DNA from 2 places in the Bacillus sp. Medicinal_06 genome. Region 1 is predicted to be linked to the other one. Evidence: riboswitches for the same ligand, from Rfam matches in the RefSeq annotation. Region 1 holds a riboswitch; the other holds the start of a gene.
What was found. Region 1 has a riboswitch for S-adenosylmethionine ahead of AC1M36_RS16000 (methionine ABC transporter ATP-binding protein). Riboswitches for the same ligand answer to the same signal wherever they lie in the genome.

Region 1 (20,932 bases):
AACAATTATCGCAGTTGAAAATGGTGATATGCTGCGCATGATGTTATCAGCGCTTCGCAAATTCACACGCCACACGCCGCTTAACGTAATTCCGAAGAAGCGTGAAATTGCTGCGAAGATTTTAGAGGATGAGCGTTATACAGTTTAATAAGTAAGGGAAAGCAGTAGCCACGTTTGGCTACTGCTTTTTTGTTGTTCTTTGTCGGAATGTCGATATCCCTTGTTGAATCGCCAACATATTCGGATTTACGCTGATAAAATTTCATTTACTTTTGTCTACCACGATGAAATATTGATATGTGAATCGTCACTGTTACTTTATGTATATATTAATCTTCACTCATTACTCCGTATCTCATTTTATCTCCCATCCACGAACTAACATCTCTCCATTTTACATTTTTTGCAGAAATCCAGCTTACTTCATATTCTATAACCTGATCAGGTTTCCAGCTACTGTCATCGGCCTAATAAAATAAATTGTTTTGGAAGATAAGAGATGCATCGTAAATGATTGGATCATGTTTTTTAGGAGTTACATGGAATTGTGTGACACCTTCGAATAGTAATTCTATTGCGGAGGGGTTCTCATACTGTCTTTGAAAAAGTATTCTTACTTTCGTATTTGATTATTTTTTTAATTGGTAACCTGTATTCATTGACAGCTGAGCAGTATAAATTAGCAAATGCGTTTTTATTGGCAGGGGTGTTAGGTTCTTATTCACTATCAATTGTAGTTTTGAAGAGAAAATATTAGGTGGAAAGGAGAAACGTTATAATAAAACGTACCAGTGATAGAAAGAGTAGAGAGTTCAGCAGTAGAGTGGGTTGATAGAAAATTAATACATAAAATTTTATCGGCACAAATTCAAATGTATCGGCGTTCCGACAAAGAACGATAACAAAAACAGGTGGGCGAAGCCTTTATCCACAATCTAAAAAGGAGCTGTTTTATAGAGTAACTTGTAAACAGCTCTTTTGTATGTTATTTTGCAGGTTTTAAAAACGTATATAGAGCTAATAAGAAACCAAATAAAGTAAAGGTTAGAGCATCTTGGCTTGGATTGGGATCGTAGCTTTTTTGAATTTTTGTAAAGAATTCGTGTGTTTTCATGTTCATATCTCCTTTAACTAATGGTTTGCTTAATAATTATTAGGTTCTATTTTTTGAATTTTCATTCTATAAGTATTATATAATAATTTATCTATAAAAACTATAAAATATAGGACTTTGATACTTATCTATAATTGCATACTATGTCTTTTTTGAGTAAATCAAGAAAAAGGTTAACTCGTGCATACAATCCAAAAATAAATAAATACTAAATGATGAATGAACAAAGAAAGGAAGGTCTTAATTATGCCAAATTTAACAGAGCTTGAATTAGAAAACTTACGCCATATTATTGGGGGGCATACAACAATTGCAAATAAATTAGATCAATATGCACAGCAATGTACAGATCCTCAACTAAAGCAAATACTACAACAAGATGCGCAAGCTGCAAGAAACACAAAACAACAATTAATGTCCTTTTTAGGATAGGAGGTTATGAAATATGAATGAAAAAGATATGGTGAATGATTATTTAGCGGGATTAAATGCAAGCTTAGCAAGTTATGCGCATTACATAGCAGAGTCAAATAACGAACAGCTACATCAAACGCTGATTCACATTCGAAACCAGGATGAGATGAGACAACGTAATGTATATAAATATGCATTGCAAAAAGGGTATTATAAACCAGCGGCTCCTGCAAATCCAATGGTTGTTCAGCAAACGAAAAGTCAATTAAGCGCACAGTAATGAATAAAAAAAGCGAGTGAATATCAGATGATCATTCACTCGCTTTTTTATTTGTATATATGTCAATAAAGATGTATAAAATATTTTTCCAGTTGTAACAAATATGACGAAAACAGAGTAGCGTGTTTCACAAAATATACATAAAACTTGCTCAACATTTCACAAAGTATCCATGGTTTCTATAGTGAGAATCTCTATAATAAAAAGTGTAAAGAACAAACAAAAACAATACAGAAATACTTAGGAGAGATTCTTATGAATAGAAACACAAGAAAAATCGCAATTATTGGAACTGGATTAGTTGGATCAAGCTGTGCGTATTCAATTGTGAATCAAGGTATCTGTGAAGAACTGACATTAATTGATATAAATCATGAACGTGCAGTTGGAGAAGCGATGGATTTATCGCACTGCATTAATTTTACAAATACAAGAACAAAAGTATATGCAGCTACTTATGAAGACTGCAAAGATATGGACATTGTGATTATTACAGCAGGTCCAGCGCCAAAACCAGGACAAAGTCGTTTAGATACTCTAGGAGCAAGCGCAAAGATTATGGAAAGTGTTGTAGCAGGTGTAATGGAAAGTGGATTTGATGGCATTTTCTTAATCGCATCAAACCCAGTTGATATTATTACTTATCAAGTTTGGAAATTGTCTGGATTGCCAAGAAATCGCGTGATTGGTACTGGAACATCGTTAGATTCTTCACGTTTAAGAACAATTTTATCTGAAATGCTTGAAGTGGATCCTCGTAGTATTCACGGTTATTCATTAGGTGAGCATGGTGATTCCCAAATGGTTGCTTGGTCTCACGTTACAGTTGGTGGGAAACCAATCTTACAAATTTTAGATGAACAAAAAGAGCGTTTCGGTGAAATTGACTTAGATGAAATTGTTGAGAAAACTGCCAAAGCTGGTTGGGAAATTTATAAACGTAAAGGAACTACTTATTACGGCATTGGTAACTCACTAGCTTATATCGCACGCTCTATCTTTAATGATGATCACCGTGTAATTGCTGTTTCAGCAATTTTAGATGGTGAGTATGGTGAATATAATATTTGCACAGGTGTACCAGCAATTATTACAAGAGATGGTGTGAAAGAAGTTGTTGAACTAAACTTAACAGAAACTGAAGAAGGCCGATTTGCACAATCAAATGATATTTTACGTGACTATATGAAAACAATCGGCTACTAAACTAGGAGAAGGTGAAGCAGATGAAGGAATATATAATGTCTCGTGTCTTTAAAGGTTCTGCCGGAATTGCACAAGGTATTTTCGTATCCCTTGGAATTGGTTTACTTATCGAAAATATTGGAAGAATTGTTGATATTCCGATGTTGATTACAATTGGAGTTGTTGCGAAATCACTGATGGCACCAGCAATTGGAGCAGGGATTGCTTTTATGCTTGGAGCAAACGGACTTGTCATTTTCTCAGCGATGGTTGCCGGGGCGATTGGAGCAGGATCCATTTCGATTACTGAAGCTGGTCTAATCATTAAAACTGGTGAACCGATTGGTGCGTTATTAACAGCAACTTTAGCAGTTTATATCGGTAAACGGTTAAGCGGAAAAACTGCTTTAGATATGATGCTCGTTCCATTTGTAGCAATACTTGGTTCTGGCATAGTCGGTATTTGGTTATCTCAAAATATTAGTCCTGTTTTAAATGCAATTGGCGCATTTATTAAAGATAGTTCAGCTGGTAGTCCATTTATTGCTTCTATCGTGCTTGCGGTTGTTTGGGGACTATTATTAATCTCACCAGCGTCATCAGCAGCTCTAGCAATTGCACTTAGCCTAGATGGTGTTGCAGGAGGTGCAGCACTTGCAGGATGCGTCGCTCAATTTATCGGATTCTCTGTTATCTCAGCAAAAGAAAACAATTTAGGTGGTATTTTAGCACAGGCCCTTTGTACTCCGAAAGTCCAATTGCCGAACATTACTAAAAATCCAATGATTCTCGTCCCAACTGTCGTTGCTAGCGCCATTGTGGGCCCTGTATCTGCACTGATTTTCCAATTAGAAGCAGGTAAAGAAATCGCAGGTCTTGGATTAAGTTCTCTGATTGCACCAATTAATTTAATCTCCAGCCAAGGATTCGGTGTTGTACCAGCGATGGTGATCACTTATATCGTAATCCCAGTAGCTGTTTCTTATATAATATATATCGCATTAAAAAAAGCGGGTCGAATTCATTCTGGCGATATGACTGTGCCGCAATCTTAATCGCCAAACAACGTATTGCACCTGAAAATCTCCTTTATATAGATAAAAGCAGACTGAAGAAGCCACAGTCTGCTTTTTTGTTTACATTTTATGATTTTGTTTCATCGGAACTGTCACCGTTTCTTTTACTAATACTAGCTGAATACCAAAGTATAGTATACTTGCTAGCGTCATCCCAGAAACGGCATCTATGAAGGCATGCTGCTTTGTAAATAGTGTTGATAAAATGATGAGTGTACCAAAGAAAGTAAGAATATAATATTCAAAAGCATGTTGTTCTCGGCGTTTAAAGGCAGCTAACATAATGACAAATGTCGTAAGCACATGAATGCTAGGGAAACAGTTTACGGGTTGATCAATACTATAAATATAGCGAACTAGTTCAGAAAATATGTCTGTTCCAACGACGGTTGGACGCGGTACAGTCGTTTGCCAAAAGTAATAAATAGAAAAACAAGCAAGCTTTCCAAGAATTACACTACTTAAAGTGACATAATATTGCTTTCGATCAGCAAAGCAGTAATAAATAAGTGCTCCGTATAAGTATGGAAACCACAGTAAATATGGAATGATGAATGCTTTTACAAATGGAATCCAATCATCTACTACAGTTGTAACGTTTACAGCGTGAACAGTAGATTTATTTAGTACATCGTAAAGGGGACTTACGAGTACGAGTAGAAGTATATAACTTAATGGAAGAAAAGATGAAAGTTTATATTTTTTCATGAGTATCTCCTAGTGTTTAGTAATGAAAGTAAATCCAATTGATTATAATATAGAAAATCAAAATGAGCTATCGATTTTACTTACATTTTTTGGATTTGCCTTACATTTTTGTCACTTGACTTTTGGGATGGGGGAGTAGAAATGAAGCGTTCGCTTAATTTTTGTTTTCTTATATTGTTATGCCTAGTAGGAGCTGGGTGTGCAAAGAATAAGGATATACCGCTTGTTCAAGAGTATAGCGGAAGGGCATTGACAATTGGAGTTGTCGGTGAAGCGCCAAAAGACACGTTTCGAAATATAAAGTTTGAGAAGGTAAAGTTAGATGAAATGAAGGAGAAATCAGAGAAAGTTGATGGATTTCTTGTTATGAAAGAACATTTTGAAGAAGCATCAAAAGAAAAATATACAGATCTATTTTTAGGCTTAAAAAAGCCAGTGTTTTTTGTTGGTTTAAAAGATCGACCGTATTTAATTTTTACTGAAAAAGATCTAGATTATAACAATGCACCAAGAGATAGAGCGATGATGTATACACAAGGATTTGTAAATATAGGAAGTGGGGAAGGGCAATTTTGGGGCACTGATTTATACAATGATACGATTTCAGAGCAAAGTATTCATAATATGTATATATACGTGTTTCAAACGATTGCGGATTATTTGAGTAGACAGTGAAGGAGCTCTAGATTAGGAGCTTTTTTTATCATTTTAACGGAGAATCCCCCCTATCTTAAGCTCGTGTAGAGGGAGTTCAATTAATCAAACGTTTGTTTAAGACGTATGTTCGCTTTTGTAGCGGCGAATCTATTAAATAAACGTTTGTTTAATATGTGTATTCGGCATACATATATATTTTTATACTTGCAATTTATACAGAAATACCGGAAAAATAAGAAAAATTTGCAGGATAAAAGAAAATTATCACGAAATAAGTTAAAGTTTAGAGAAGAATCGTTTGAAATAATAAAACGTTTTCTATATGATAAAGGTAAAGGTTAGTAAAAAAGTAGGTGAATTTATGACAGTAACATTTTATTCATATCCAAAGTGTGGCACATGTCAAAAAGCGAAAAAATGGTTTGAGGCAAACGATGTAGCATATGAAATGATTCATATTGTTGAAAATCCACCGTCAAAAGAAGATTTGCGTAATTTACATGCAAAAAGTGAATTGCCATTAAAAAAATTCTTTAATACAAGTGGAATGCGTTACCGTGAACTTGGCTTAAAAGATAAATTAAAGGATGCAAGTGAGGACGAAATGTTTGAACTTTTAGCGTCTGATGGCATGTTGATTAAACGTCCAATCGTAACAGATGGCACGAATGTAACACTTGGTTTTAACGAAGAGCAGTTTGAAAGTGTGTGGAAAAAGTACCAATAAGGTATTTTTACATAATTAATACATTCACTGGAGGTACAGTCATGAGCATTCCAAATCATTTACGTTACTCTGAAGAACACGAATGGGTAAAAACTGAAGGCAACCAAGTTGTTATCGGTATTACTCATTTTGCACAAAACGAGTTAGGCGATATCGTATTCGTTGAACTTCCTGAAGTAGGTGCAACACTTGAAGCTGACGAGCCATTCGGAAGTGTAGAATCTGTTAAAACAGTTTCTGAATTATACGCACCTGTAAGTGGTAAAGTTGTAGCAGTAAACGAAGAATTAAGTGACCAACCAGAACTTGTTAACGAATCTCCGTACGAAGGTGCATGGATGGTTAAAGTTGAACTTTCTGATGAAAGCCAATTAGAAAAGTTATTATCTGCAGAAAAATATGCAGAAATGACAAACCAGGACTAATTCTAGTCACCAAAAAGGGCAGCCAGTGTGCTGTCCTTTTTATTTTGTATTGTGTGAATGAAAGAGTGCCTCTATGTCAGAACCTCCATCCCCTTCACATTCTGAACGAGCCGCTTGCGCTTTTCTTTGTCTAGCTCTAGCGGCTAGAACAGTCGGTCGTTTCACTCCTTCCTGCGAGGCAAAGAGCGCCTCTACGTCAGGAGTTCCAACGTCCTCCTGTTCTGAACGAGCCGCTTGCGCTTTTCTTGATTTAGCTCCATCCCCCTCACATTCTGAGTGAGCCGCCTCCGCTTTTCTTTGTAAAAATAAACAGGAAACAACATGAAAATATCGAATATACTATATACTAAAGTAAGGTTGTTTTATAGTATATGGTGATCGGGTGATGACGTATGGTCTATGTAGAGAAAGTCATTATTGTCGAAGGAAAATCAGATAGAAGAAAGATTGAATCTATTATTCGTGAACCAGTGGAAATTGTTTGTACAAATGGTACAATTGGTTTGTCGAAAATGGATGAGCTCATTGATCAGTTTTTTGATAAAGAAGTGTATGTATTAGTGGATGCTGATGCTGCAGGTGAAAAGCTTAGAAAACAATTTCGAAAAGAATTCCCGCAGGCCGAGCATATTTACATTGATCGTTCGTACCGTGAAGTGGCTACTGCTCCTTCTAATCATTTAGCGAACGTATTATGGGGAGCTGACATTGACGTTTATACAGAATATTTACGGTAAGGAATGATAGAAGTGATTGACTGGACAGGTGCTGAAGCTACAGCTCTAATAGCAGACCAAGAAAAAACAGTGTTATATGTATATACACCGATGTGTGGAACATGCCAATTAGCAAAGAAGATGCTAACAGTGGTAGAAGCAACTATATCTGAATTAGAAATAGGAATGCTAGACTTAAACTATGCCCCGCATTTAGCGCGAGAGTATGAAGTAGAAAGTGTACCTTGCTTACTCGTATTTGAGCGTGGAACAATTGTGAAGAAAATATATGCATTTCATTCAGTTGAATATTTATATAAAGAATTACAGTAGGCGGCAAAGTTTTTGCCGCCTCGACATATTTTCTGGGAAATATGTCGAGGTATCAAAGCGGTACGTTATTTGTCGAGAGAAAGTAACAGGATTGCTGTTTGAGAAGATGGAATGGTATTAGGAGAAAGTGAGATGAAGGATGTGACTAGAATGAGATTATATTCGTTGCTTCAATCATTTGTAACGTATGCTAATAGCCAATATCATCTAGAACCGCTTCTTCGGCAAGGAGAAAAAACGATCAATTTTCGTTTTGGAGATGAGTGTTGCTCACTTCAAATTTCAAGAGAGTATATACAGCTTTTGAAAGAGACACGGGGAACGGAACAACTTATTTGCTTTCAGGAAGAAGATTTAAGGCGATTAGTTACTGGAAATGTTCGGTTGCAAACACTATTGCACAGCGGACGTGTGCAATATAACGGAACGTATCGTACGATGTTATTATTAGAATCCGTATTTCATATATGTAAGCCAATGCCAGTAGGTGCTTAATAGTCTGAAGTTTCGTTTTTTAAGAATTTTTTTGTTGACATAGTGGGTGTATATTGATACAATTCAAGTCATAAAATATAGACAATTTCATAAATTTCAAATCAGACGAAAATTAAATCTGATTTCTCTTATCAAGAGAGGTGGAGGGACTGAGCCCTGTGAAGCCCGGCAACCGTCAATTTTTAGATTGAAATGGTGCCAATTCCTGCAAAGCAAATGCTTTGAGAGATGAGAGGAAGGGATCATGTTGATATACGCATATAAACCTTTCTGCTCATTCTAAAAGCAGAAAGGTTTTTTTGTTGTTTGAATGAGGAGGACATTCGAATAATAAGAGGAGCTAATAAGAAATTTAGCTATGGCGACGGTTAGATTTAAGTAATTCTTACACCAAAAATAAAAATTGTGGGAGTAAATCTGAACGAGCTGCTTACGCTTTTTAATTCAAAAAGGGGTGAACATCATGATTTTATTGGAAAATGTAAAGAAAATATATAAATCAAAAAGCGGTGATGTCACTGCTGTAGATGATGCCAATTTAAAAATAGAAAAAGGCGAGATCTTTGGTGTTATCGGATATAGTGGCGCTGGTAAAAGTTCTTTAATCAGATTATTTAATCAATTAGAGAAACCAACTTCAGGACAGATTACGATAGCAAATCGTGTGATTTCAGCAATTACTGGGAATGAACTTCGAAAGGCAAGACAAGAAATCGGAATGATTTTTCAACATTTTAATTTACTGTGGTCACGAACTGTACGTGAGAACATTGCTTTTCCACTTGAAATTGCGGGAGTGGATAAGGAAAAGCGAAAAAAACGAGTAGATGAGTTAATTCATCTTGTTGGATTAGAAGGAAGAGGCGATGCATATCCGTCTCAATTAAGCGGTGGACAAAAGCAGCGCGTTGGGATTGCGAGAGCATTAGCAAATAATCCGAAAGTGCTGCTATGTGATGAAGCGACGTCAGCGCTTGACCCTGAAACAACAGATCAAATTTTAGATTTACTACTAGATATTAATAAACGTCTTGGCTTAACAATTGTACTTATTACACATGAGATGCATGTGATTCGTAAAATTTGTAATCGTGTTGCAGTCATGGAAAAAGGAAAAATTGTAGAGACGGGTCCTGTACTAGAGGTATTCCGTAACCCACAGAAGGAGATTACAAAGCGATTTGTACAACAGCTAACAGATTCTGAAGATACAAATGAAACAATTGAGAGTTTATTAGAAAAATATCCAGATGGAAAAGTCATTCGTTTACAGTTTATTGGTGATTCTGTAGAGCGTCCAGTACTCCAGAGATTAATGAGGCGGGATGATATAGAAGTAAGTGTACTTCAAGGGAATATTGCTCAAACAAACAATGGATCGTATGGAAGTTTAGTGATTCACTTAAATGGTGAGGAAGTGGCAATCCAACAAGCAATAGCAGGAATCCATCAAGAGCAAGTAGAGCTGGAGGTGATTGCACATGGATAAGTTACTCGCGAACGTCGACTGGAATCAAATGCTAGAAGCAACAGGTGAAACATTATATATGACGGCAATCGCAGCATTTGCGACATTTGTTTTAGGTCTTATTTTAGGACTATTACTTTTCATGACGGCAAAGGATAATTTATGGGAAAATAGAGCGATTCACACAGCGATTGGAGCATTTGTAAATATCTTTCGTTCCATTCCATTTATCATTTTAATTATTTTATTAATTCCATTTACGAAGATTCTCCTTGGAACAATTCTTGGAGCAAGCGCAGCACTACCAGCTTTAATTATTGGAGCGGCACCATTTTATGCAAGGATGGTTGAAATTGCACTTCGTGAGATTGATAAAGGAGTAATAGAAGCTTCAAAAGCAATGGGAGCAAAAACGAGTACGATTATTTGGAAAGTATTGATTCCAGAATCTTTGCCAGCACTTGTATCTGGTATTACAGTAACGACAATTGCACTTGTAGGCTATACAGCGATGGCTGGTGTTGTCGGTGCTGGTGGTCTTGGTACACTTGCTTATTTAGAAGGATTTCAGCGTGGAAATAACGATGTAACAATCGTTGCAACAATTTGTGTATTACTCGTTGTATTTTTAATTCAGTGGATTGGTGATCGTGTAACAATTCGAATTGATAAACGATAATTAAAATGGGAGGGTGTTTCAAATGAAAAAATTATTACTTACAGCACTTATTTCAACGTCAATTTTTGGTTTAGCTGCTTGTGGTGGGAAAGATAAAGATGAAAAGAAACTTGTTGTAGGAGCTTCTAACGTACCGCACGCTGTTATCTTAGAAAAGGCAAAACCTTTATTAGAGAAAAAGGGAATTGAATTAAAAATTGAAACATTCCAAGACTATGTATTGCCGAATAAATCATTAGCGGATAAGGAATTAGATGCGAACTACTTCCAACACATTCCATACTTAGAAAAAGAAATTAAAGATAAAAAATACGATTTTGAAGTAGCCGGAAAAATTCATTTAGAACCAATTGGTGTATATTCTCAAAAGTATAAGAGCTTAAAAGACCTTCCAGATGGAGCGACGATTATTATGAGTAACTCTGTCGCTGACCATGGACGTGGTTTAGCGATTTTACAAAAAGAAGGTATTTTAAAAATTAAAGATGGGGTAGATCCAGTTAAAGCAACTACAAAAGATATTGCAGATAATCCAAAAAATCTAAAATTTAAAACGGATATCGAGCCTGGTTTATTGCCACAAGTGTATAACAATAAAGAAGGCGATGCTGTTCTAATTAACTCTAACTATGCGATTGATGCGAAATTAAACCCAGAAAAAGATGCAATCGCGATTGAAGGAAATGACTCTCCATATGCAAACGTAGTAGCGGTTCGTAAAGGTGATAAAGATAAGAAAGAAATTAAAGCTCTTGTAGAAGTGCTGCATTCTAAAGAAATTGAAGACTTCATTGACAAGGAATATAAAGGCGCAGTTGTTCCTGTAAAAGAATAGTAGGTATCAAAAGGGCTGGTAAATGCCAGCTCTTATTTTGTACCTAATAAAATGCATATATGAAAAAAGTTATGAAAATTACAAAAATAAGGGTGACATCTGATGAAGAAAATTATATTAACCATTTTTATAGCAGTCTTTGTATTTGCATTAGCTGCTTGCGGCGGGAAAGATGAAAGTACACTTGTTGTGGGAGCTTCTAACGTGCCACATGCTGTTATTTTAGAAAAAGCACAGCCAATATTAGAGAAAAAAGGAATCAAACTAAAAATTGAAACATTCCAAGATTATGTGTTACCTAATAAAGCGTTAGCCGATAAAGACATTGATGCCAACTATTTTCAACACATTCCTTATTTAGATAAGGAGATCGAGGAAAAGGGATATAAAATTGTAAATGCAGGGAAAATCCATTTAGAGCCAATGGGAATATATTCCAAAAAATATAAAAAATTAAAAGACCTTCCAGATGGTGGAACGGTTATTATGAGTAATAACGTAGCAGAACGCGGTCGTATGCTTGCATTATTGCAAAAAGGCGGCGTCATTAAACTGAAAGATGGTGTAGATATCGTTAAAGCGACAGTCAAAGATATCGTGGAGAATCCAAAGAACTTGAAGTTTAAAACAGATGTTGAGCCAGGGCTTTCGCCAAAGCTATACGAAAATAATGAAGGTGATGCGTTATTCATTAATTCAAACTATGCAATTGATGCAAAATTAAATCCTACAAAAGATGCAATTGCAATTGAAGGATCAGATTCTCCGTATGCAAATATTATTGCCGTTCGTAAAGGCGATGAAAAGAAAAAAGAAATTAAGGAATTAGTAGAAGTTTTACATTCAAAAGAAATTCAAGATTTTATTAATAAAGAATATAAGGGAGCAGTACTTCCGGTAAATGAGTAGACATGAAAGGGGCTAGGAAATTTCCAGCCCTTTTTTCTTTATATAAATAAGAAGAAAGGTGTATCATAGTAGGATGTGAGGGAAATACTTATATACATTTGTGAAAAAAGTGTTACTTTTTTTCAGCGTTTGCGATATCATTTTATTTGATATAAAATTAGAATGAGAATAAAATGAGAATGTGAATGTTTTAGGAATTTTTAAAATGTATATAGAGGATTAATGGAGGTATTGAGATGGCTGGTTCTACATTAACGGTTAAAGACTTACATGTATCAATCGACGGTAAAGAAATTTTAAAAGGTGTAAACCTTGAAGTAAAAGGTGGAGAAATCCACGCAATTATGGGACCTAACGGAACAGGTAAATCAACTTTATCTTCTGCAATTATGGGTCACCCGAAATATGAAGTAACAGAAGGTAGCATCATCATCGACGGTGAAGATGTATTAGAAATGGAAGTAGATGAGCGCGCACAAGCGGGTCTATTCCTAGCAATGCAATATCCAAGTGAAATTAGCGGAGTAACAAACGCTGACTTCTTACGTTCTGCAATTAACGCACGTCGTGAAGAAGGCGACGAAATTTCTCTTATGAAATTTATCCGTAAATTAGATAAAAATATGGAGTTCCTAGAAATGGATCCAGAAATGGCACAACGTTACTTAAACGAAGGTTTCTCTGGCGGTGAGAAAAAACGTAACGAAATTCTTCAATTAATGATGATTGAGCCAAAAATCGCAATCTTAGATGAAATCGACTCTGGTCTTGATATCGATGCATTAAAAGTTGTATCTAAAGGTATTAACGAAATGCGCGGCGAAGAGTTCGGCTGCCTAATGATTACGCATTACCAACGTTTATTAAACTACATCACTCCAGACTTCGTTCACGTTATGATGAACGGTCGCATTGTTAAATCTGGTGGCCCTGAGCTTGCACAACGTCTAGAAGCTGAAGGTTACGACTGGATTAAAAAAGAACTAGGTATTGAAGACGAAACAGCAGAGCAAGAAGCGTAAGAGAGGAGCATAAACATGACAATCGGTACATTACCTTTCGATCAAGAAACAATCCGTCAGCGCGCTAGCGAAGTTAACGAAGCTGCTTGGTTGACTGAGTTCCGCTTACAAGCTCTTGCACAAGCAACTGAACTTCCAATGCCAACGCCTGATAAAACAAAAATCGATAAATGGGATTTTATCGGAAAAGGCGCTACTCCTAAGCAAGAGCCTGTAAGTTCTTTAGCGGAACTTCCAGAAACGGTGAAAAACTTAATCGATGAAAATAACAGCGTACTAGTGGGCCGCACTGGTACAACTGCATTCGTTTCTTTAGCTGATGAAGCGAAAGAAAAAGGTGTTATTTTCACGGATATCGTAACAGCTGCAAATGAGCATGCTGAACTAGTACAAAAGTATTTAATGAAAGACGGTGTGAAGGTAGACGAACATCGTTTAACAGCACTTCATGCAGCATTAATCAACGGCGGAGCATTTGTATATGTTCCGAAAAACGTTGTTCTTGAAACGCCACTTCAAGCTGTATTCTTAGTAGACGGCGAAGAAGCAAACGTATATAACCACGTATTATTTGTAGCTGATGCGAACAGTTCTGCAACATACGTAGAAAACTACGTAGCACATGAAACTGTTACAGGTATTGCAAATATCGTGGCAGAAGTAATCGTAGAACAAGGTGCACAAGTGAAATTCGGTGCAGTTGATCTATTAGCGAAAGATGTAACATCTTACGTAAACCGCCGCGGTGTTGTAGGACGTGACGGCCGTATTGAGTGGGCATTAGGCCTTATGAATGACGGAAATACAATTTCAGAGAACGTAACGAACTTAATGGGCGACGGATCATTTGCTGATACAAAAACAGTAACAATTGGCCGCGGGTCTCAAACACAAAACTTTACAACGAAAGTTGTTCACTTCGGTAAACACTCTGAAGGCTTCATTTTAAAACACGGTGTACAAACAGATAGCGCAACATCTATCTTTAACGGAATCGGTAAGATTGAACACGGTGCATCTAAATCAAATGCACAGCAATCTTCTCGCGTTCTTATGTTAAATGAAAAAGCACGCGGTGATGCAAACCCAATTCTTCTGATTGACGAAGACGATGTAATGGCAGGTCACGCAGCTTCTGTAGGTCGCGTAGATCCAATTCAACTATACTACCTAATGAGCCGTGGTATTCCGAAAAGAGAAGCAGAACGTTTAGTCATCCATGGATTCTTAGCACCTGTAGTAAATGAGCTTCCAATTGAAGGAGTAAAAGCACAGCTTGTTGAGGTAATTGAAAGGAAAGTTCGCTAATGGATATTCATGAAATACGCAAACAGTTTCCAATTCTTGATCAAAAGGTGAACGGTAAACAACTTGTATATTTCGATAGTGCAGCAACTTCTCAAAAACCAATTCAAGTCATTGAAACGTTAGAGCGTTACTATAAAGAATATAATTCTAACGTGCATCGCGGTGTTCATACGCTCGGTACGAAAGCTACCGATGCGTATGAAGGTGCACGCGAGAAAGTTCGCAAGTTTATTAATGCAAAATCAATGGAAGAAATTATTTTCACGCGCGGAACAACAACTGCATTAAATACAGTAGCAGCCAGCTATGGCCTGGAACATGTAAAAGAAGGCGATGAAATCGTCATCTCTTACATGGAGCACCATAGTAACATTATTCCGTGGCAACAAGTTGCGAAGAAAACAGGCGCAACTTTAAAATATCTTCCGCTTCAGCCAGACGGAACTATCTCTATTGAAGATGCCCGTCAAACAATTACACCGAATACAAAAATTGTTTCTATCATGTATGTGTCTAACGTACTTGGAACGATTAATCCTGTAAAAGAAATTGCAGAAATCGCTCATCAAAACGGTGCAATTATGGTCGTTGATGGTGCGCAAAGTACACCTCATATGAAAGTGGATGTACAAGATTTAAACTGTGATTTCTACGCGTTATCCGCTCATAAAATGTGCGGGCCTACAGGTGTCGGCGTATTATATGGTAAGAAGGAATTGCTAGAAAATATGGAGCCAATTGAATTTGGCGGTGAAATGATTGATTTCGTAGACTTGCAAGATTCTACGTGGAAAGAACTTCCGTGGAAGTTTGAAGCGGGTACACCGATTATCGGTAACGCGATTGGACTTGGAGCGGCAATTGATTTCCTAGAAGAGATCGGTCTTGATAATATTGAAAAGCATGAACATGAATTAGCGCAGTACGCTTTAGAAAGACTATCAGAAGTAGATGGCGTAACAATTTATGGTCCAAAGCATCGCGCTGGTCTTGTGACATTTAATATTGATGAAGTACATCCTCACGATGTGGCAACAGTATTAGACGTAGAAGGCATTGCGGTTCGCGCAGGACATCACTGTGCACAACCGCTTATGAAGTGGTTAAAAGCTTCTTCTACAGCACGTGCAAGCTTCTATTTATATAATACAAAAGAAGAAATTGATACATTTGTTGAAGCGCTAACGAAAACAAAGGAGTATTTCACAAATGTCATTTAATAATTTAGATACGTTATATCGTCAAGTTATTATGGATCATTATAAAAATCCTCGTAACCATGGCGTGTTAGAAGATAGTGTTACAGTTAACTTGAACAACCCAACTTGCGGCGATCGTATTCAACTTACGATGAAAGTAGAAGATGGGATTGTGCAAGAAGCGAAGTTTGAAGGAGAAGGTTGTTCTATCTCTATGTCTTCAGCTTCGATGATGACGCAAGCAGTAAAAGGAAAGAAAATTGAAGAAGCACTTCAGCTTTCTAAAATTTTCTCTGACATGATGCTAGGAAAAGAGTATGATGACAGCGTAGATTTAGGAGATATTGAAGCATTACAAGGCGTATGCAAGTTTCCAGCACGTATTAAATGTGCAACATTAGCTTGGAAAGCGTTAGAAAAAGGCTTAAACGAAGATAAGTAATGTGAAGGGTTCCTAAAAACGAGGTTATCTAAGGAGGGACATACCAACATGGCGAAGCAACTGCCAGATATCGGCGATTATAAATATGGTTTCAAGGATAAAGACGTTTCGATTTTCCGTGCTGGACGCGGTTTAACAAAAGAAATCGTTGAAGAGATTTCACGTATGAAAGAAGAACCACAGTGGATGTTAGACTTCCGTTTGAAATCACTGGATAAGTTCTATGAAATGCCAATGCCACAATGGGGCGGCGACTTAAACGACTTAGATTTCGATGAAATTACGTACTACGTAAAACCATCTGAGAAATCTGAGAAGTCTTGGGATGAAGTACCTGATGAAATTAAAGCAACATTTGATAAATTAGGTATTCCAGAAGCTGAGCAAAAATATTTAGCTGGTGTATCTGCACAGTACGAATCTGAAGTTGTATACCACAACATGAAAGAAGACCTAGAAGCTCTAGGAATCGTGTTCAAAGATACAGATAGCGCATTAAAAGAGAACGAAGATATTTTCCGTGAGCATTTCGGAAAAGTAATCCCACCAACTGATAACAAATTCGCAGCATTAAACTCTGCAGTTTGGTCTGGTGGATCATTCATCTACGTTCCAAAAGGTGTAAAAGTTGATACGCCACTTCAAGCGTATTTCCGTATTAACTCTGAAAATATGGGACAATTCGAGCGTACGCTTATTATCGTAGACGAAGGCGCACACGTCCACTACGTAGAAGGTTGTACAGCACCTGTTTACACAACAAACTCACTGCACAGTGCGGTAGTAGAAATTATCATTAAGAAAGATGCATATTGCCGTTACACAACAATCCAAAACTGGGCGAACAACGTATACAACCTAGTTACAAAACGTGCTGTTTGTGAAGCAAACGCAACGATGGAATGGATTGACGGTAACATCGGATCTAAATTAACGATGAAATACCCAGCAGTTATCTTAAAAGGCGAAGGCGCTCGTGGTTTAACATTATCTATCGCGATTGCTGGTAAAGGCCAACACCAAGATGCTGGTGCGAAAATGATTCACTTAGCACCAAATACATCTTCAACAATCGTTTCTAAATCGATTGCAAAACATGGTGGTAAAGTAACGTACCGTGGTATTGTACACTTCGGACCAAAAGCGACAAATTCTCGCTCTAACATCGAATGTGACACGTTAATCATGGATAACCAATCTACATCTGATACAATCCCTTACAACGAGATTAAAAACGATCACGTTTCACTTGAGCACGAAGCGAAAGTATCAAAAGTATCAGAAGAACAATTATTCTACCTAATGAGCCGTGGTATTTCTGAGCAAGAAGCAACAGAAATGATCGTAATGGGCTTCATCGAGCCATTCACTCGCGAACTTCCAATGGAATACGCAGTTGAAATGAACCGCCTAATCAAGTTTGAGATGGAAGGTTCTATTGGTTAATATTTAAAGTGGAAGCGCCCTGCCAAGCAGGGCGCTTTTTTGTGCGAGGCAAATATATCGGCGATTCGACATGAGATATCGACCGCTCGACAATAAATGACATGGAAAAACTCGAGATCTAAATGTTTAGATCTCGAGTTTTTCTCGTTTTCTATAAAGAAACCATAATCTCGTTATGGATGCGTATATGCTATCATGCATTAAGGAAGTTTTGATAATAGGAAATGTTCTGAATTAAAAAGCTTTACGTTGATAAATGATGAATGATACTCCCCATGAAATGATATAAGCACATATGATAATAAATGTAGCTACGGTATACAATGCAGGTACAGATAAGCTGAAAATAGCATCGGTAACTGTACTAAACTGTGTTGCTAGAAATTGTACAGCAGGTGGACCCAAATAAGCTGATGCTAAAAATGAAACCATGACAATGGACGACATATGCTTTTGCTTAAATTGATAAAATAGTGGAAAGGTAATGGCTGCAAATAGCAAAAATAGTGTATTGCCCATTACAATATGCTCTATAGTAAATGACTTTTGAAAGATGATAAGCATTAAACTTGTTACAGCAATTGCTAGCAACATGTAAACAATTGCCCCAATATAGCGTGAAGCGACAATTTCCTTACGGGTATATGGTAAAGAATTTAATAAAATATTTGTTTCAGTTTTTTCGTCATAGGCATGCGTATTAAAGGGAATAAAAATACTTGTAATTGTAAAGAGCAAAATAGGGTGCGTGTTCATCACAATAAAAAAGATAATGCAGCCTAAATAAACTAGCAATTGTTTCTTCTGTAAAATTAAATCGCGCTTGATTAAATTAAGCATGGTACCCTACTCCTTTCGAATAATACATAATATCTTCTAATGAGGCACGTTCAATTATAACCTCATTACCAAAAATTTCTTCAACTTCGGCTACATTATTCGTTAATGCCTCAAAGCCAGTTGGTGCACGATGAACATGCATAAAGGCTTTTTCTGTATCGCGATCTAATAAATCCGTACTGCCTTTGACGAGAGCATAGTTTTCTCCCACCTCATGAATCGACTGATTAAAGATTAATTTTCCCCTTTTTAAAAAGGTAATAAAATCAGCGATGCGATCTAAATCCGTCGTAATATGTGTAGAGAAGAAAATTGTACGATTGCTATCCAGCATTAATTCATGCAGTAAATCGAGTAACTCCCGTCTAAATATTGGATCTAAGCCAGCTGTTGGCTCATCCATAATAATCAACTCGGCATGGTGTGATAGCGCAAGCGCTAATGAAGCTTTCATCTGCATACCTTTTGAAAAAGTTTTAATCGCTTTATTCATCGGTAATTCAAACTGCTCTATATAACGCTTAAATATGGTATCGTCCCAATTTTTGTAAGCAGGTGCGACGATTCGCTTAATATCTTTCAGATTTAAGCCTTCATAAAATACGTTACTATCAAAAACAAAACCGATGCGCTCTTTAATTTCCTTTTCGTGCGATGCATAGTCTAATCCAAAAATTTTAATCTCGCCTGCATCTGGCTTTAATAAGTTCATTATCATTTTAATGATTGTCGATTTCCCTGCACCATTTGCGCCAATGAAGCCTGTTACAAATCCTTTTTTAATTTGTAAATTTAATTGTTTTATTGAAAAACCTTGAAATGTTTTACTAACATTGTGTAGCTCTACTATATTTTCCATATCGTTTACTCCTTATATAAAATAGTTAATAATTCTTGCAGTTCCGTTAAGGGTAGCCCAATTTCCTTACTATTAGTAATGACAGCCAATAATTGTTCTTCAATCACTTTTAATTTTTTCTCACGTACTACATCTAAATTTTGTTCAGCAACAAAAGAGCCCTTACCTACAATTGAATAAATAAAGCCTGCTTTTTCTAGCTCCTCATACGCGCGCTTTGTCGTAATAACACTAATCTGTAAGTCCTTTGCCAGCTGGCGCATTGATGGGAGTGACGATCCTTCTTTTAAATCACCAGTTAAAATTAGTGATTTTATTTGATTGGTAACTTGTTCGTAAATTGGCTCCTTAGAACTGTTTGAAATAATTATTTGCATGCAAATCCCTCTTAGTCTTTATATTGTATATACACTCTATATACAATATATATATTTCGTATCAAAAATGCAATATATTTTCAGAATTTTTATATAAAAAATGTTCATGTGAGTGAGTATATTCAAATTTCTCCCACATTAACAATCAGTAAGATTTCCATCTGAAAGCCCAGAAGAAGCAAAGAAGGCGGGTAGCGGATTAACTACCCGTAAAAGTTCAATTGGTGAAGGCTAATAATCAGTGGTGGGAATTATTTTTTGTTTTTTGAAGGAAATTTGTATTTCTTTCAAAAAACAAGTTAGATATTTAAAGAAGGGAAGTTCTATATGAAAAGGAGAATTTTTTGCTTTTTCACCTAATGAGAGTACAATGTAAAATAGCAAGAAAAGGCGAAAAGTATTTACAGGATTATCGCAAGCGCGTAGCGTAAAATGCAGTAAGGAAATGAGAGGAGGTTTTTTCTCTGGATATCAATAAAGAAACAATCATCCACCTTTATCATACAAACGATATACATAGTCATTTTGAAAATTGGCCGCAAATTTCTAGGTTTGTACTAGAAGAGAAAAAGCGAAGACAAGAAGCGGGGGAATCTGTTTTAACGTTAGATATTGGCGATCACGTGGATCGTTTTCATAGTATTACGGAAGCAACAAATGGACTGGGAAATACAAAGTTATTAAACGAGGCGTTATATGATTATGTAACGATTGGAAATAATGAAGGGATTACATTAGCGAAGGAGCATTTAAACCATTTATATGATCATGCTGGATTTGAGGTGCTCGTAGCGAATTTATTTGAAAAAGAGGGCGTTCGTCCTACTTGGGCGAAGCCGTATAAACTTCATACAACTACAGAGGGGATTACAATAGCTTTAATCGGTTTAACAGTAGCCTATCCGGAGTTCTATAAAATGTTAGATTGGCATATTGAAGATCCGATGATGCATTTAGAATCCATTTTGGCAGAAGTAAAAGATAAAGCGCATATTACAGTTGTACTTTCTCATCTTGGGAAAAGTGCCGATGAGTATATGGCGGAGAATTATGATATCGATGTAATTTTAGGAGCGCATACACATCACCTATTTGAACGTGGTGTTCTCGTGAATGGAACTTTACTTTGTTGCTGTGAAAAGTGGGGGCGCTACATCGGCCATGTTCAGCTTACTGTGGATAAGGAAACAGGGCAGTTGTTGAAAAAGGATGGTAGAGCGATTAAAACAGAGCGTTTAAGTGCTTATAACAAACCTTTATCCACAATTGAAATGTTGCAAGAAGAAAGTAAAAATATAATGGCAGAGCCTGTGGTTGAGTTGAAGGAGCCTTTACCAATTGATTGGTTTAAGGAAACACCATTTCCTAGTATGCTGGCAAGTGCATTAAAAGAGTGGTGTAATGCTGAAGTGGGCATG
Region 2 (10,914 bases), on a different contig from region 1:
ATTTTTGCGGTTGGAATTCCATCAGCTTTATCATTCGGAGTTATGAGTGATGTGAAAGTCTTCGGAAAAACATTTTTTGACTTAGTGGATTTTGCAGTAAGTAATGTATTGCTGCCGCTAGGGGTACTAGCAATTTCATTGTTTGTACCAAATAAAATGAGTAAAGACTTATTAATGAAAGAATTAGAAGTTACAGAAACGAAAGGGAAAACATTATTTAACATATGGTTTTTCTTACTGCGTTATATTATTCCGGTAACAGTAGTAATTGTGTTTCTAAATGCAGTTGGTGTGTTTAAAATGTTTACAAAATGAGCAGGGGTTTCTCCCTGCTTTTTAGTTTGATTGTATCCCGCATTAATGGGCGGTAAGACTCCCATCTCAAGATTCAGAGAGGAACAAGGAAGATGGATGGGAGATCAACTGCCCGTAAAAGTCCGATTGGTGAGGGCTGATTAAAGTTTTATTTTATAGCAAATACTTTTCTTTATAACTTTCGTCGTAAATAAAAAAACTCGGTATGCACCGAGTTTTTTTATTTATGATCCGATATAACCAGAAGGATCAACTGCATTTGTTTTACCTACATTCCATTCGCCAATATGGATTTCAAAATGTAAATGTTGACCAGTAGATTGCCCAGTATTTCCCATGAAACCTAATTGTTGACCTTGTTTTACAGTTTGACCGACAGATACAGAGCGGCTGCTCATATGAGCGTATACTGTTGTGTATGTTTTGCCATTCATTCGATGTGATAAATAGACAACATTTCCGTAACTAGATGACATATCAGACCGAATGACAACACCATCAGCAGCTGCCATAATTGGTACTGTGCCAGAAGCGGCGATATCTAAACCAGCATGGCGTCCGCGGGAAGGATCGTTAAATCCTGAACTGAATCTTCCGGCTGCTGGTTTTATAAAGCCATTTTTATTTGTATCTTGCGGTGTTGGAGCGGTTTGTGCAGCTTCTTTAGCAGAAGCGTTTTTTTGTGCTTCTTCCGCTTTACGTGCTTCCTCGGCTTTACGAGCTTCTTCTGCTCGTTTTTCTTCTTCAATTGCTTTTTGAACAGCTTGGCGTTGATTTTCTAAAATACTTTTTGACTCTTCTAAGCCTTCAATCTCTGAATCTACTTTTGATACTTTAGTATGTAGATCGTTAATAAGTGCTTGTTGTTCTTGGTGGTTTTTCTGAAGTTCTTGTTGCTTTTGCTCCAATTTTTGCTTCGATTCGTTTAGTTGCTGTTCTTTCTTTTCAACAGCTTCTTTTTCTGTTTTTACAGTTTCTTGATCAGTTGTTTGTTTTTTTACAATCTCTGTATCGTTATTTAAAATCAAGCTAACGGAATACATATTATCAACAAGATCCGCGAAATTATTTGAGTTCATCAATACTTCAGTTACGATATTTGTTCGTGGTTTTTCTTGCATGGATTGTAGTCGTTGTTTAATGACGTCTTGACGAGTGTCGATATTTGTTTGTAATTGCTCGATACGTTTCTTCTTATCGGCAATTGTTTGTTGTGTTTTACTAATTTCTGTTTGTATATCGTTTAAATCAGCTTCATTTTTATTTATAGAAGCTGTTAATTCATCGATTTTTTTCTGTAAGTCTTGTATCTCTTTTTCCATCTGTTCTTTCTCTGCTGATTTGTTCTGTAATTCTTGTTGGTTACCCTCTAATTCGGATTGAATATTAGATAATTTATCTTGACTTGTTTCCGCATATACTGGTGATAGCAATGGGGAAACAAAAATAGTGCTCGCTGCTAAGACGCTGAAAGCGACAAATTTCTTTTTCATAATGGTCTAGCTCCTTTCCCTATGATGTATATATCATAATTGGAAGAATACTGTCTATTGTTGTAACCATAATGTAACGAAAGTTTTATAAATGTACTATGAATTGTCGGAAATGAGGTAATTTTTGTATATTATGTCGTTTGATGTGATAGAAATAAAGTAGAGAAAATATTAATAAACACTTTAAGGAATCGTTCTCATGTTAGGTTTTCTGACATGAGTTTTGTTTTTGTCAAGAAAATTATTTGTGTTCACGCAAACTTATTTTGTTGTCAGATTTCATTTTTTGATTTATCATTTTTAACAGGGACAAAAATGTAGTGAATTGTCGAATAATATGTAATACTCTTAATTTCTTAGTTTCATAGAACGAGAGAATGGTAGAGTTAATGCATCTAAGAAGGGGGTTGTAGCAAGTATGAAAAGGATAGGACTTGCATGGCAAATTTTAATAGGGCTTGCGCTTGGTATTGCAGTTGGGGCGATTTTTTATGACAATCCGGCAGTAGCGAAGTACTTACAACCGATTGGTGATATTTTCATCCGATTAATTAAAATGATCGTTGTACCGATTGTCGTAGCAAGCATCGTTGTTGGTGTTGCTGGTGTTGGTGATGTGAAAAAGCTAGGTCGATTAGGCGGAAAAACAATTCTTTATTTTGAAATCATTACAACAGTTGCGATTGTTGTTGGCCTACTGGTAGCGAATATTTTCCAACCAGGAAACGGCGTCGATATGGATAAGTTAACAAAGACAGATATTTCTAAATATACGCAAACGACAGAGCAAGTGCAAAGTCACTCTTTTGCTGATACATTTGTAAACATTGTTCCGACAAATATTGTAGAATCATTAGCAAAAGGTGATATGCTTGCTATTATTTTCTTCTCTGTACTATTTGGTTTAGGAGTTGCAGCGATCGGTGAAAGAGGAAGACCGGTTCTTCAATTTTTCCAAGGTGTAGCGGATTCAATGTTTTATGTAACAAACCAAGTTATGAAATTCGCACCGTTTGGTGTATTCGCATTAATTGGTGTTACAGTTTCTAAATTTGGTTTAGCTTCATTAATTCCGTTAGGGAAATTAGTAATTGTCGTATATGGATCAATGATCTTCTTCGTTGTAGTAGTATTAGGACTTACAGCGAAAATATTTGGTATTAACATTTTCCAATTCTTTAAGATCTTAAAAGATGAGCTTATTTTAGCGTATTCTACTGCAAGCTCAGAAACGGTTTTACCGAAAATCATGGAGAAAATGGAGAAGTTCGGTTGTCCGAAAGCGATTACATCTTTCGTTATTCCGACAGGTTATTCATTTAACTTAGATGGATCAACTTTATATCAAGCTATTGCAGCGATTTTCTTAGCGCAAATGTATGGCATTGATTTATCTCTCGCGCAGCAAATTACATTATTGCTTGTATTAATGGTTACATCTAAAGGGATTGCAGGTGTACCGGGTGTATCATTTGTTGTATTATTAGCAACACTTGGTACAGTAGGTATTCCGGCAGAAGGATTAGCATTTATCGCAGGTATTGACCGTATTTTAGATATGGCTCGTACGGCAGTTAACGTAGTAGGTAACTCTTTAGCAGCTGTAGTTATGTCTAAGTGGGAAGGTCAATATGACGCTGAAAAAGGACAAGCTTATTTAAAAGAGCTTTCTGAAAAACAGGCAGCTTAATAGCTATTGGCAGAGCCCCCGCATAAGATGTGGGGGCTTTTTTGCATAGAAAAGGAGTTGGGAATCATGAAACGAAAATATGGCGATGGCTCTACTTGGGAACGGTTAATAGAGAAAACATATGAAGTGAAGACAATTGAGCAAGGAATGTTAGGTGTGCTGCATATGCAAAAAGTGAAAGAGCCTAGCTATAAGCAATATAATAATCAAAAACTTTGTATTGTAAATGATGGGTACACATGGATGCAGTATTTTATAAATGATAAGAACTTTGCGATTACAGCTATGTTAAATGAAAAGAAGAAGTTAGTGCAGTTTTATATTGATGTGGCCAAAGATTATAAAGTAGATGAGAGAGGCATGCCATATTTCGATGATCTCTATTTAGATGTGGTGTTATTACCTAATGGTGATGTATATGTATTGGATGCAGATGAGTTAGAGGAAGCATATGTAGCTGGAGATATTTCTAAAGAAGAATATCATGTAGCTTGGGATACAGCTAAGTGGATTATTACAACAATTGAAAAGAAAAAGTTTTTTTGGATCGAAATTTTAGAAAGGGAAATTCAAAAATTAAAATGAGTATTTTTTCTTATAGATTGCTTATTTTATTTCATGGTTTTGTATAAATATCAAAAAATGTAAAATATTTTCATGCAAATAATAATTGACTTTTTATTAGTAAGCGAGTAAAGTTAGGGAAGAAATTATTATTAAAAATAAAATATGAAACCTTCTTATAAAGAGAGGCGGAGGGACTGGCCCTACGATGCCTCGGCAGCGGACTCACAACAGAGTGCTGTGCCAAATCCAGCAAGCATGTGCTTGATAGATGAGGAGAGTGTTTCTTATAGATGTATAAGACCTCTTCTTTTGGGAAGAGGTCTTTTGTTATAAGATAGAAAAGGTTTAGAACTAGGGAGAGATGTTATTTTGAAACAAACGAAGGGAAATGGCTTAGCATTATTACCGCTTGGAATATTCTTAGCGCTATTTATTGGCTCTGGAATTATTACAGGGGATTTTTATAAATTGCCGATACTTGTAGCTATTTTAATTGCTGTAGGGACTGCATTAGTGATGAATAGAAAAGAAAGCTTTACATCAAAAGTAGAACGGTTTGCCAAAGGGGCTGGTAATCCGGATATTATGATTATGGTGTTGATTTTTGTACTTGCGGGTGCGTTTTCTGAAACAGCAAAAGGAATGGGCGGGGTTGACTCTACAGTTAATTTAGCGCTATCTATTTTACCGCAAGGATTTATTGTTGCAGGCATTTTTGTTATAGGGGCCTTTATTTCATTAGCGATGGGAACTTCCATGGGGACAATTGCAGCGCTAGCTCCAATTGCAGTAGGGATTAGCCAGCAAACAGATATTTCTATTGCGTTAACGATGGCAACAGTTGTTGGTGGAGCGATGTTTGGTGACAATCTATCATTTATTTCTGATACGACAATTGCAGCTGTTCGTTCGCAAGGAACGGAAATGAAAGATAAATTTAAAACAAATTTTTTAATCGTTTTACCAGCCGCAATTATTACAATTGTATTATTGGTTTTCCTTACAGTAGGAAACCATACAGAAATCAAAGCTCATACATTTGACTGGGTGAAAATATTGCCGTATGCGGGTGTGCTTGTTACAGCTTTACTTGGGTGGAATGTGCTCGTTGTGTTAGCAGGTGGAACAGTTCTATCAGGACTTATTGGTCTTATTGATGGGAGCTACACATTAGCTAGCTTCTTTAAAAGTGTTACAACAGGAATAAGTGGAATGATGGAGCTTGTATTACTGGCAATTTTAATCGGTGGAATGGTTGAAATTATTCAATATAATGGCGGTATTCAATATTTAATGAATACATTAACACGTAGTATTCGTTCGAAAAAAGGTGCTGAATTTGGAATTGCTGGTTTAGTAAGTTTGACGAATGTGTGTACTGCGAATAATACGATTTCTATTATTTTTACTGGTCCGCTTGCAAAAAATATTGCTGATCAATATGAAATTGATCCACGAAAATCAGCGAGTGTGTTAGATCTTTTCTCATGCTCTGTACAAGGATTAGTTCCATACGGTGCTCAAATGTTAACGGCAGCAGGATTTGCAGCATTGTCACCGGTTGAATTATTACCATATGCGTTCTATCCAATTTTAGTTGGAATTTGTGGTGTAGTTTCTATCTTAATAGGATTTCCACGATTTTCAAAAGTAGCAAAAAAAAAGCAATATCATAAAACAGCATAAAGAAAAAGGATGTCTTATATAAGACATCCTTTTTCTTTACATTCACCTTCATATAAGGCTGACTTGGAATAGGTCTTAAGTCTGATTAGAAAACGGTTCTTAAGCTCGTTATGGAAAAACGAAAAAATAGTTAAGATAAGAGTATCAAATCGAAGGGAGGCAAGCACAAGATGAAACAATTTCTAGCGTTTATCGCAGCCGGTATTTTGGCTTTAATTGCTCTTGGTAGTCTTGCTGGTATTGTAGGATTCGCAATTGGAGCAGGAATTGCGTACTGGAGCTATAAATCATTTGTGCGAGCACAATCATTTTTTGGAAAGTTAGCTTGGGGTATTGCCGGTTTAATCGGCTTGTCAATTGCCCTTTCTCATTCCCCAGCACTAATCGGTGTTGCAGCGTTAGTCGTTCTATACTACGGATACCGTGAGTGGAAAAAAGAAAAAGATGTAGTAGTGGATGCTGCTTCAGAAGCTTCTAAGCCATATAGCAACTTTGAAGATGAGTGGAACAAGTTAATGAAAAACTAATATAAAATAATTTAAATCATAAAGTAGAAGAGAGGAAGATTAGAATGAAACAATCTTTATTCGGACGTGTACGCGATGCAATTTTAGCAGATTTTCATAATGTATTAGATGAGAAAGAAAGAAAAAATCCAATTGCTATGTTAAATCAATATTTACGTGATAGTGAGCGTGAAGTAACAAAAATTGAAAAATTAATTCAGCGTCATAAAACATTAAAATCTAACTTTTCCCGTGAACTTGAGCAGGCTCGTTATTTCGTAAATAAGCGCTCAAAGCAGGCGATAATTGCACAAGAAGCAGGAGAAATGCAATTGCATGAACGTGCATTAGAAGAAGTAGCATATTATGAAGGGCAAGTCGCTCGTCTAGAAGAAATGTATGCAGGTGTAGTGGAGCAAATTGATGAGTTAGAACGTCGTCTTTCTGAAATGAAGAATAAACTAAAAGAAATGAATGCAAAGCGCATGGAATTAATGGCTCGCGAAAATATGGCACATGCAAACCGTCGTATGAATACAGCTCTTCATAAAATGGATGAGAATAATCCGTTCTTGCGTTTTGAAGAAATTGAAGATCACATTCGTGATTTAGAGCTTCGCATGAATGAAGATCATGAGCGTGATACATTTGATATGAAAATTGCAAAACTTGAGCGTGAAATGAAAGAAAAAAATGAAGTATCTTTAGACAAAGAAGTAATAAAATAATTGTAGTATATTATAAAACGAGCTTATGATATAGTGATAGAAGAAAAGGTGTTGGCAGGCAATACCTTTTTCTTCTATTTATATGTAACAAGAAGGGGGGAGCTGAAATGAAGAAACAATTTTCAAAATCACAACTAGTGGGGATGCTCCTCATCATATTTGGATTTGGTCTTTTTCTTGATATGGTTCTCGGGCATTTTGAACCAGGAGCTCTTATTTTTGCGTTTATTATGATCATGTTCGGAAGGCACTATCGAAAAAAGAATCGTTATGTGAGAGGGAATGTATTTTTATTTGTCGGGGGGATTGTTTTTTTATTCTTCCTGTTTTCATCAGCGGCCTTCGTACTCGTTGTATTTGCTTGCTTAGCTTTCATTGGTTATCAGCTTATTCAAGGACAGCAGAAGCCCAAAGCGATACAAGTAGAAATTAAGGAAAAAGGATATATAGATGAAGAAAAGCAAATCTATCGCACAGAACCATACCTTAAAAATATAATGGTTGGTAACATAAGAATGATGGATCATATTTATGAGTTAGAAGATATTAATGTCCAGTATGGAGTCGGTGATGTTGAAATCGATTTGACGACGGCAATGATTCCAGAAGGGGAAACGGTCATTGTTATTCGTGGCGTTATTGGTAACATTCGTTTGTATGTTCCATATGATATTGAACTATCTTTAAACCATTCTGTCATCATGGGGAGAGTTTTGCTTCCGGGTCATGAAGAAACAGGTTTTAATCGAAATGTTACGTTTAAGACAGAACAGTATAAAGAAGCTCCTCGACGTATTAAAATTATTTCTTCGCTTGTCGTAGGCGATACGGAAGTGAGGAAAGTATAATGAAAAAGCAAGGAAATATTTCATGGATGTATATTCGTTATTCTATGTTATCTTCTGTTAGTATTGCACTTATTTGTACAGTTGTATATGTATGGAAAAGCGGGCAAGGTGTATATGATTTATTATGGAAAGAATCCATTGCTTCTGTTCCAATTGGCTTGTTAATTATCAGTACAAGTCTTCTTATGGGTGGAATTGTAGGGTATGCGATTGGTTATTATATGCAGCAGCGTATTCAAGGCTTGAATACTTTCTTGTTTGAAGTAGAGCGTGGGAATTTCCCAAAGGATGTTTCGTTTACTGCAGAAGATGAATTTCATGAAGTAGAGCGAAAAGTAATTGCGCTTGCTCGAAGATTAGAGGAACAGGCTGGGCTATTTCAAAAAGTAACGAATGAACGAGCTCATTGGAATGAAGAAATGAGACAAGAAGCGATTTCACAAGAAAGGCATCGACTAGCAAGGGAACTGCATGATTCAGTGAGTCAGCAGCTTTTTGCAATGTCTATGATGATGTCAGCGATTAATGAACAGGTAGATCATATGCCAGAAACAACGAAAAAGCAATTGCAACTTGTGGAAAATATGGTTGTAAATGCGCAATCGGAAATGAGAGCATTACTTTTGCATTTACGTCCTGTACAATTAGAAGGTAAAAAATTAACAGAAGGCATAGAAGAACTGTTAACAGAACTTTCTAGAAAACAACATATGAAAATAGAATGGTTGATTGAACCGATTCAATTAAAAAAAGGTGTGGAAGATCATTTATTCCGTATTGTACAAGAGGCGTTGTCTAATACATTACGACATGCAAAAGCAAAGAAAACAGAAGTACGTCTTCGCCAAATTGACCAATATGCTATTTTAAAGATAATTGATGATGGTGTTGGATTTGAAGTAGGTGTTAATAAGGCAGGGTCATATGGCTTAAGATCTATTCAAGAACGTGTTCATGAAATTGGAGGAACATTAAAAGTACTTAGTTTTCCGAATAAAGGCACGCAAATTGAAGTAAAAGTGCCAATTATGATAGAGAGAGGGGAGGAACATCATGATTAAAGTATTGCTTGTTGATGATCATGAAATGGTTCGGATGGGTGTATCCGCCTATTTATCGACTCAACCGGATATTGAAGTGGTTGGAGAAGCCGAAAATGGAAGAAAAGGTTCAGAATTAGCATTAGCACTAAAGCCAGATATTATTTTAATGGACCTTGTTATGGATGAAATGGATGGTGTTGAGGCAACGCGTGCTATTATTCAAAAATGGCCAGAAGCAAAAATTGTAGTCGTGACAAGCTTTTTAGACGATGAAAAGCTGTATCCTGTCATCGAAGCTGGGGCAACAAGTTATTTATTAAAAACATCAAGAGCAAGTGATATTGCTGATGCAGTGAGGGCGACTTATGATGGGGAAACGGTGCTAGAGCCGAAAGTTACTGGGAAAATGATGTCTCGTATGCGCCAAAAGAAAGAACAACCGCTTCATGAAGATTTAACGGAACGAGAGTCTGAAATTTTATTATTAATTGCAGAGGGAAAAAGTAATCAAGAAATTGCAGATGAACTATTTATTGCACTAAAAACTGTGAAGACACATGTAAGTAATATATTAAATAAATTGAATGTAAGTGATCGTACGCAGGCGGTTATTTATGCGTTTAGACACCAATTAACGAAATAAGATGGAACTTCCACTGGAGATGACTTGTTTCATTAGTGGAAGTTTTCTTTATTGACGCATTTATTTGAAAGCGTTATCATTTAGTTAGAAACACTACATACAAAGGGGGAGAGTGTATGTTAGTTCAAACAATATTTGAAAAGAGTAAAAAAGAAAAGTTAGAGAATTACGTGAATGCATTGCAAGCACTTCAGGAGCAGTATGATATTGAAACAGATTGTATAGCAATCATTGAAGCGACAGAAGAATATTATTTATTTTTAGTAAAACAAATAGAATGTTATGATGTTGTAAAAGTAGAAACAGTTGATACGAACCTTGAGTATTATACAAAAGCATATAAAGTAAGTAGTTTTAATCATAATTCTTATCAAGTAAAAAAACTCCCTTAAATGGGAGTTTTTTTACATTAGGATACTTTAGGTTTAGAAGGGGTTTCCATTAATGGTACTGGTTTTGTACCTTTTAACTTAGCGACTACAAGACCGATGATTGCACCAGCTAGTGCAGGTAAGACCCAACCGATTCCTTCGTTATAGAATGGAATAAATTCAAAGTAAGAAGTAATGAATGTCACTGGCATATTCCCTTGTTTTAATCCATCAAATATACTTACGACTGCAGCTCCAATTAAAGAGCCAACATAAACAGAACGATAACCACCGAAGTACTTATGAAGTAGTGATAATAGCACGAGCACGATAGCGATTGGATATACCACTAGTAAGATCGGTACAGAGATTGCAATGATTTTTGTTAAGCCTAGGTTTGCTACTAGAAGTCCTAATGCACAAATGGTGCCTGCTAGATTTTTGTATGAAAATTTTGTAAATAAAGTTGAGAAATATTGGCTACATGCAGATACAAGTCCAACGCATGTTGTTAAACAAGCAAGTGTAACGATGAGTGCTAATAAGGAAAGGCCATATGGACCAAATAATTGTTGAACGATAACTGTAAGTAATTGTCCGCCATTTTTTGCATACCCAAGTGAAACACTCGTTACACCTAGCCATCCAAGTGCTCCGTATACAAGAACGAGCCCTGTAGCTGCAATTAGCCCTGCTTTTGTCGTTGCGATTGCAACTGCCTTGCGATCTTTTACACCTTTTGAGCGGATTGCATTCACGACGATAATTCCAAATGCAAGAGCCGAAATTGTATCCATTGTTAAATATCCTTCCATAAATCCTTTGAAAATTGGAGAAGTTTGATACTCTTGCATTGCTGGACCGGATTGTCCTAGTGGTGTAAAGACACTTTTTACAAATAATACGAAAATAGAAAATAATAAAATAGGTGTTAACACATTTCCAATGCGATCCACTAGTTTAGAAGGGTTTAAGCTGAGCCAATATACAATGGCAAAGAAAATGATTGTATAAATCAATAATG

Region 2: another riboswitch for S-adenosylmethionine. It lies ahead of AC1M36_RS14610 (Na+/H+ antiporter NhaC family protein); the one in region 1 lies ahead of AC1M36_RS16000 (methionine ABC transporter ATP-binding protein).

The regions. Positions count from the first base shown of each region.
Region 1 covers NZ_JBWYHD010000006.1:69,194-90,125, reverse strand. Annotated here, with positions in the region: gene AC1M36_RS16070 (acyl-CoA dehydrogenase family protein) at 1-148, shown strand, start outside; partial or broken gene AC1M36_RS16065 (DUF2178 domain-containing protein) at 608-757, shown strand; gene AC1M36_RS16060 (hypothetical protein) at 986-1,114, opposite strand; gene AC1M36_RS16055 (hypothetical protein) at 1,361-1,546, shown strand; gene AC1M36_RS16050 (spore coat protein) at 1,560-1,808, shown strand; gene AC1M36_RS16045 (L-lactate dehydrogenase) at 2,064-3,014, shown strand; gene AC1M36_RS16040 (PTS sugar transporter subunit IIC) at 3,035-4,048, shown strand; gene AC1M36_RS16035 (phosphatase PAP2 family protein) at 4,130-4,777, opposite strand; gene AC1M36_RS16030 (hypothetical protein) at 4,919-5,452, shown strand; gene AC1M36_RS16025 (arsenate reductase family protein) at 5,796-6,161, shown strand; gene gcvH (glycine cleavage system protein GcvH) at 6,203-6,586, shown strand; gene AC1M36_RS16015 (toprim domain-containing protein) at 6,979-7,323, shown strand; gene AC1M36_RS16010 (thioredoxin family protein) at 7,327-7,635, shown strand; gene AC1M36_RS16005 (hypothetical protein) at 7,786-8,130, shown strand; SAM riboswitch class I at 8,256-8,365, shown strand; gene AC1M36_RS16000 (methionine ABC transporter ATP-binding protein) at 8,594-9,619, shown strand; gene AC1M36_RS15995 (methionine ABC transporter permease) at 9,612-10,277, shown strand; gene metQ (methionine ABC transporter substrate-binding lipoprotein MetQ) at 10,300-11,112, shown strand; gene metQ (methionine ABC transporter substrate-binding lipoprotein MetQ) at 11,215-12,021, shown strand; gene sufC (Fe-S cluster assembly ATPase SufC) at 12,258-13,043, shown strand; gene sufD (Fe-S cluster assembly protein SufD) at 13,059-14,351, shown strand; gene sufS (cysteine desulfurase SufS) at 14,351-15,571, shown strand; gene sufU (Fe-S cluster assembly sulfur transfer protein SufU) at 15,561-15,992, shown strand; gene sufB (Fe-S cluster assembly protein SufB) at 16,041-17,438, shown strand; gene AC1M36_RS15955 (ABC-2 transporter permease) at 17,673-18,278, opposite strand; gene AC1M36_RS15950 (ABC transporter ATP-binding protein) at 18,271-19,137, opposite strand; gene AC1M36_RS15945 (GntR family transcriptional regulator) at 19,143-19,514, opposite strand; gene AC1M36_RS15940 (bifunctional metallophosphatase/5'-nucleotidase) at 19,979-20,932, shown strand, end outside.
Region 2 covers NZ_JBWYHD010000005.1:321,848-332,761, reverse strand. Annotated here, with positions in the region: gene AC1M36_RS14630 (sodium-dependent transporter) at 1-315, shown strand, start outside; gene AC1M36_RS14625 (murein hydrolase activator EnvC family protein) at 540-1,808, opposite strand; gene gltP (glutamate/aspartate:proton symporter GltP) at 2,227-3,498, shown strand; gene AC1M36_RS14615 (ribonuclease FAU-1 family protein) at 3,565-4,083, shown strand; SAM riboswitch class I at 4,236-4,340, shown strand; gene AC1M36_RS14610 (Na+/H+ antiporter NhaC family protein) at 4,435-5,751, shown strand; gene AC1M36_RS14605 (lmo0954 family membrane protein) at 5,922-6,278, shown strand; gene AC1M36_RS14600 (PspA/IM30 family protein) at 6,323-6,985, shown strand; gene liaF (cell wall-active antibiotics response protein LiaF) at 7,093-7,833, shown strand; gene AC1M36_RS14590 (sensor histidine kinase) at 7,833-8,894, shown strand; gene AC1M36_RS14585 (response regulator transcription factor) at 8,887-9,519, shown strand; gene AC1M36_RS14580 (DUF3992 domain-containing protein) at 9,636-9,911, shown strand; gene brnQ3 (branched-chain amino acid transport system II carrier protein BrnQ3) at 9,929-10,914, opposite strand, start outside.